One region of the Phyllobacterium sp. 22229 genome, then DNA from elsewhere that is predicted to be linked to it. Evidence: predicted binding sites of a transcription regulator. Region 1 holds the regulator's gene; the other holds the start of a gene.

Region 1 (3,391 bases):
GCAGCGATGCTTGGCTCCTCCTCAAAAACTCCTCCTGAAGCGCTTTGGAAATCATTTGAAACATCAAAATTCAAAGCGCTTTGAATGAAAAATGACAAAGCCCCTCCGGCCTGTCAAGCCGCAAATTGGCGGGATAAGCCGGATGCCTTGGCTGGCGGCGTCCTGATCAAACATATTGCATATAAATTACAATATATTATGCGAAATATCTCAACATGTGAATTCCCTGTTGGTGCACCGCTGAAACCGCATCTCGCCAACCAAAGATCACAATATCGCGAGCAATTACCCAAAGCGCTTTGAATTTAGGCTCTGGTTATGTTTAGTATTTGGAGTCATATCTGCATTGCCTGAATACACCGTATTGGATTGCGTGCCATGAAACTCAAGGAACTGGCTGAACAACTGGGCCTCTCGCAAACGACCGTCAGTCGCGCCCTGAACGGCTATCCCGAAGTCAACAAGGCCACGCGTGAGCGCGTCAGCCAGGCGGCGCAAAAATACGGCTATAGTGCCAATGCCAATGCCCGCCGCCTTGCCATAGGCCGTATCGGCGCCATCGGCATCCTGATGCCGCGCGACCGCAGCGAACGTTTCGGCCCGCATACGAGCGAATTCTTCTCCGGTCTGGCCGAACAGCTGTCGCAGCACGAAATGGACCTGCTGATGAGCCCGAGCATTAACAATGACGAGCTTGCGGCTTACCGGCGGCTGATTTCCAGCAAGCGCGTGGACGGCATCATCATCACCGGCCCCACCCTGATGGACGAGCGCGTGGCCATGCTGACGGAAGCGAAATTTCCCTTCGTGCTGCACGGGCGAACCAATATCGCCGCCCCGCATGCCTGGCTCGACATCGACAATGCCGGCGCCTTCCGGCAGGCGGCATCGCATCTGATCGATCTTGGCCACCGGCATATCGCGATGATTGACGGGCTGAAGGGCCATACGTTTTCCGAACACCGCGAAATGGGTTATCGCGAAGCGCTGGTCGAGCGCGGCATTGCCGTTGATCCGCGCTTCATCGTGCATGAACGTTTTTCCGACGAGACCGGTTTTCACGAGGCACAGCGGCTTTTGTCCTATACGCCGCATCCCACGGCTATTCTCGCCGGCTCGATGATGACGGCGCTCGGCATTTTCCGCGCCATCCGCTCAAAGGGCTACGAACTGGGCAAGGAAGTCTCCGTGATCGCCCATGACGACGTGTTTCCCTATCTCAATGCCAGCAACATGGTGCCGGCCATGACCACCACCCGGTCGTCGATCCGCTCCGCCGGGTCGCGTATTGCCGAGCTGCTGGTGCGTGTCCTCGACGGCGAACCGGTCGAGAACATCCACGAGATATGGCCCGTAGAACTTATCCTGCGCCAGTCGAGCGGTCCGCCCGTCGCCCCGCGCCGGTGACATCGCCTGGTCAAGCGTCTGCGCTCGGCGATTCGGACGAAAGCTGTCATGATACTGTGATATCCAATTGGAAACCGACGGAACAATGCCCCGAATGGGTGCATTTCTGCCCGCACATGCCCCGTAACCAAGCTTCCAGCATTGCCGCAACGGAATATTAAGCACTTGTAGAACAATGCTGGAACAGATAGTGTTTGTTCTGGTTTTGTTTTTCCGATTCCCTGCTAAAGGATCGCCGATGCTCACGCGTAAACAACATGAACTTCTTCTCTTCATTCATGAGCGTCTGAAGGAGACAGGCATTCCGCCATCCTTCGACGAAATGAAGGATGCGCTGGATCTGGCCTCCAAATCCGGCATTCACCGGCTGATCACCGCGCTGGAAGAGCGCGGCTTCATTCGCCGGCTTGCCAACCGGGCACGCGCGCTGGAAGTCCTGCGCCTGCCGGACTCCATCGCACCCGGCCTCAACAGCCAGAGAAAGTTCGAGCCGAGCGTCATCGAGGGCAGTCTCGGACGCAATGTGGCCCCGCCGAAACCGCAGCCGCGCGCCTCCAATGACATGGACATGCCTGCCAATGTCAGCATTCCCGTCATGGGCCGGATTGCCGCCGGTGTGCCGATTTCCGCCATCCAGAACCAGACCCACATGCTCAGCCTGCCGCCTGATATGATCGGCAGCGGCGAGCATTACGCGCTTGAGGTCAAGGGTGACTCGATGATCGAAGCGGGCATTTTTGACGGCGATACGGTTGTCATCAAGCGCGGCGACACCGCGAGCCCCGGCGAAATCATCGTGGCGCTGGTCGATGACGAGGAAGCCACCCTCAAGCGGTTTCGCCGCAAGGGTGCCTCGATTGCCCTGGAAGCGGCCAATCCTGCCTATGAAACGCGGATCTTCGGACCGGACCGCGTGCGGGTTCAGGGCAAGCTTGTCGGCCTGATCCGCCGTTACTGACCGTCCGCCGCGTCCCGTTCGGCATTGTTCGGGACGCCTTTGGCCGCATGGGCCTTGTGTGAACGCTCCGGCCGGTTGCGCGCCGCATTGGAATGGATGCGATAGCTGTTCCATGGCCGGTTGGGCGGACCTATCGCGAAGGTCAGACGGGCGGACAACAGCCTTTGCTCCAATGCTTCTGTGGCTTTCGATACATCCGTCAGGTCGCCCTGCCCTTGCGCAGCCGGGCCAAACCGGATTTCGGCGGCGCCGTTCAACGCCAGATCGCGGCGCGTGATCACCATCGGGCCGGGCACGGGGCAAGCGGCTTCGACACCGGCAAAGCCCAGCACGACAATATTGCCCGCGTTGCAGGCCGCATCCCGTTGCGCGGGATCATCCGTATAGGCAATGATGAGGCCGCCCGGTTCACGCGTGATACAGAGCTTTCCGGCGCATTCGAACGCGCCCTCCACTGCTACTTTGCCGCTTCCTGCCGGTTTGACGATCTGATCCAGCCCATAGCCCTGCCGCCAGTTGTCGAGGGTGAAGGCACCGCCCAGCGGGCGATTGATCATCAACGCCGTGCCATTGCGCGCACCGGCCAGCCGGCCATCCTCCGACAGGACGATATCCGGCAGCGCTGCGCGTGCCATGATCAGGGCGGCGGCAGCAAACAGCGGCAGGCTGCACAGGCGCAGCCATGATGACGGGAGAATGAGGATCACAAGCCCCACGCTCATCAGGATCAGGCTCGGCTGCGGCATCGGACCGGGATTGCCCGAGGGCGAGAGTGCCGCCACGTGATGGGCAATGAAGACCACGAGGTCGATGCCGCGTTCCATGACGGAAAATGCCAGAAAATCCAGATCGAACGGCATCAGCAGCAGCGCCAGTACGGCGAAGGGCATGACCAGAACCGAGACCGCGGGCAAGGCAAATGCGTTGCCGATCAGTCCAAGCGGCGCGGTATTGTTGAAATGGTAGGCGGCAAAGATCGCGCTGGCCGACCCGGCGACCAGAGATGTGAGGGCGATATCACTGACA
Region 2 (3,391 bases), on a different contig from region 1:
ATTTATCTCTACAAGCTTCGTCTACGGCGACATAGTGCCTGATCTGCGGGTGCAACATAGGAGCTTCTAGTTCAAACGTCGAACTGTGGCACGTATACACAACTGGCACGTCGGGAAAGCGCGCCATGGCAATAAAGCATGGGGACACATGATGGGCATGAATAACATCAGGCCGATAGGGTATTTGATTTATGTCATTATAGACTAGGTGTCCCGTGTGAATCATCCAATGTGCATCGTCGATTAATGTCGGGGCAAAAATCATGACATGGTGACCAGCAACACGAAGTGCATCAGCTAATAGTTCAGCGACATTTTCGGATCCGGATCGCGTTCCAAAAACAAAGTTTGTAATAAGAACGCGCATTTTATATTTCTCCGATGCTTTTATTGCGAAGATATGGTCTATTTCACCAATGCAAAATAGACAAACACTAAGTATTCTTCTTTTGGCGCATCCTGGGCATGAGCTGCGCATTCACCATTGGGTGGAATTGAACAAGCCCCTTGTTTTCTTTCTGACAGACGGATCTGGAAGCAAGGATCAGTCCCGAACGCATTATTCCCGGGAAATCATCGAAAAGACCGGATCCGTTGCAGGCGCGATATTTGGCGATATTTCGGACAGGCTTTGGTACGAAGCGCTGGCACGTCATGATCACGGGTTTTTCGCGGCGGTGATCGCGTCAATTGAGGCTGATATTGGAGAGCATCATTCTTACAGAATAGTTGCGGATGCACGTGATGGATACAATCCAATCCACGACCTGGCATCGGCCATGGGCGCGATCCTGCAAAAGCGATTGTCCGCGCGCGGCAAACCGGCCGAACTCCTCTTTTCCGCCGCGACAGCCGGAGCAAAAGGCGATCGTGTCTGTGAACTGGTTTTGGATGGGGAAGCCCGCATGCGAAAATTGGCGGCGGTGGCGCGTTATCTTCCACTGCTTGATGAGGCGCGCTCTATTTTGAAACAGTATCCCGCAGCAATGGACAGGGAAGTGCTGATTTCTCAAGTCACGGATTGGCACACACCGAAAAATCCCGAGTGGGAGGAAATCGGACGTGAAAGAGTTGCGGCGGGTATTTATGAATCCTGCTTGACCTATGATGGCCATTTTTTGCCTGTCGTTTCCAAGATGCTCGAAAATACCGCCAATGGAGAATTCACACTCGAGAATTAATTTTGCAAAGGGCATTAATCGGCCGATTTCCCTTCCAGAGACAAAGCCTGTCCGCTTCCCATCACGCGAGACAGTTGGGGTTGTTCAGATTTAAATTGTGCAATGAACGTCGCCGCAGCGTTCTGTTCTACAAATGTTCTCATTGGGCGGAAGAGTCAAGACATCCGTTGATCTCTTTCCTGTTGACATTGAATGCTGGTGCGTTCCTGCTCTGTTCTAGACGATTCCCCGCCGGGTTCGTCTGCACGGAGATTGTATGGCGACCTATCTGGATAAACTGAATGCGGCACAGCGAAGTGCTGTTGAATATGGTGTGGGGGCCCAAACAACAGCCGCTGGCCCGTTGCTGATCATCGCCGGGGCCGGGTCGGGCAAGACCAATACGCTTGCCCACCGCGTTGCACATCTGATTGTCAATGGAACCGATCCTCGCCGCATCCTGCTGATGACATTTTCCAGACGTGCTGCGGCCGAGATGGCGCGGCGGGTCGAGCGCATTTGCAATCAGGTACTGGGATCAAAGGGCGCAGCCTACAGCGACGCTCTTGAATGGTCCGGCACGTTTCATGGCATCGGCGCGCGGCTCCTGCGGGAATATTGTGATCAGATATCGCTCGACAGAAACTTTACCATTCATGACCGGGAAGACTCCGCCGACCTGATGAACCTTGTTCGCCATGAACTCGGTTTCTCCAAGATGGAGAACCGTTTTCCAACCAAGGGAACCTGTCTCTCCATCTACTCCAGAACCATCAATTCAGAACGCCCGCTGGAGGAAGTCCTGAAGGACCATTTCCCATGGTGTGCCATGTGGGGACCGCAGCTCCGTCAGCTATTCGCAGGCTATGTTGAAGCCAAGCAGGCCCAGAACATTCTCGATTACGATGACCTGCTGCTCTATTGGTGTCAGACCGTCAGCGATCCACTCCTGGCGGAAGACATTGGATCGCGGTTCGATCATGTGATGGTCGATGAATACCAGGACACAAACCGGCTGCAATCGTCGATCCTGCTGGCTCTGAAACCGGAGGGGCGAGGGCTGACTGTCGTTGGCGACGATGCTCAGTCCATCTATTCGTTTCGCTCGGCCACGGTGCGCAACATTCTGGACTTTCCGGCGTCGTTTTCGCCGGCGGCCGATGTCATTACCCTTGATCGCAATTATCGATCGACACAGCCCATTCTCACCGCAGCAAATGCCGTCATCGATCTGGCATCGGAACGCTTCACCAAAAACCTCTGGACAGAACGCCAGTCGGTGGACCGGCCGCGGCTCGTCACGGTGCGCGACGAAAGCGAGCAGGCGCGTTACATCGTTGAACAGGTGCTCGAGAACCGCGAGGCAGGCTCACTGCTCAAACACCAGGCCGTATTGTTCCGCACATCAAGTCACAGCGGCGCACTGGAAGTGGAATTGACCCGGCGCAACATTCCGTTCGTGAAATTCGGTGGATTGAAATTCCTCGACAGCAGCCACGTCAAAGACCTGCTCGCCGCCCTGCGATTTGTGCAGAACCCACGGGATCGCGTTGCCGGTTTCCGGCTGATGCAATTATTGCCCGGTGTTGGTCCCGCTTCCGCTCAAAGCGTCCTTGACCAGATGACGGTGCATGCCGATCCCTTGGCTGCTTTGAGCGCTATTCCGGCGCCCGCCCGTGCGGGTTCTGAGTGGGCGGGCCTTGTTCACATGCTGCAGGACGTTCATCTGCGCAAAGGCGGCTGGCCGGCAGAGCTTGAACAGATCCGTACCTGGTATGAGCCGCACCTTGATCGCCTGCATGAAGACGCTTCAACACGCCAGGCCGATCTTGTGCAGCTCCAGCAGATTGCTGCAGGTTATCCATCGCGCGAGCGCTTCCTGACCGAACTGACACTCGATCCGCCCGATGCCACCAGTGATCAATCCGGCGTTCCGTTACTGGACGAGGATTATCTCATCCTTTCTACCATTCACTCCGCCAAGGGGCAGGAATGGAAATCTGTCTACGTGCTCAACGTCGTTGATGGCTGCATGCCGTCCGATCTTGGTGCCGGATCAAGACCGGAGCTCGAAGAGGAGCGACGCCTGCTCTATGTTGCCATGACGCGCGCCAAGGATGATCTGCACCTGGTACTGCCGCAGCGTTCTTTTACGCACGGTCAGAATGCTCAAGGCGACCGGCATGTCTACGCATCGCGGACGCGGTTCATCCCGGCAACGCTTCTGCAGT

Evidence for each region. Region 1 encodes LexA, which represses DNA repair genes until DNA is damaged. Its sites were predicted from a motif close to TGTTCNNNNTGTGTTCNG; they were not measured.
Region 2: a site for LexA is predicted at 1,305-1,322, ahead of ACTJJ7_RS15600 (ATP-dependent helicase). Genes of this name have one in related genera too.

What each region holds. Positions count from the first base shown of each region.
Region 1 is NZ_JBQEPA010000001.1:115,354-118,744, reverse strand. Features, by position in the region: gene ACTJJ7_RS00535 (hypothetical protein) at 85-303, shown strand; gene ACTJJ7_RS00530 (substrate-binding domain-containing protein) at 379-1,407, shown strand; gene lexA (transcriptional repressor LexA) at 1,646-2,365, shown strand; gene ACTJJ7_RS00520 (ComEC/Rec2 family competence protein) at 2,359-3,391, opposite strand, start outside.
Region 2 is NZ_JBQEPA010000012.1:38,677-42,067, reverse strand. Features, by position in the region: gene ACTJJ7_RS15610 (glycosyltransferase) at 1-367, opposite strand, end outside; gene ACTJJ7_RS15605 (hypothetical protein) at 417-1,181, shown strand; gene ACTJJ7_RS15600 (ATP-dependent helicase) at 1,438-3,391, shown strand, end outside.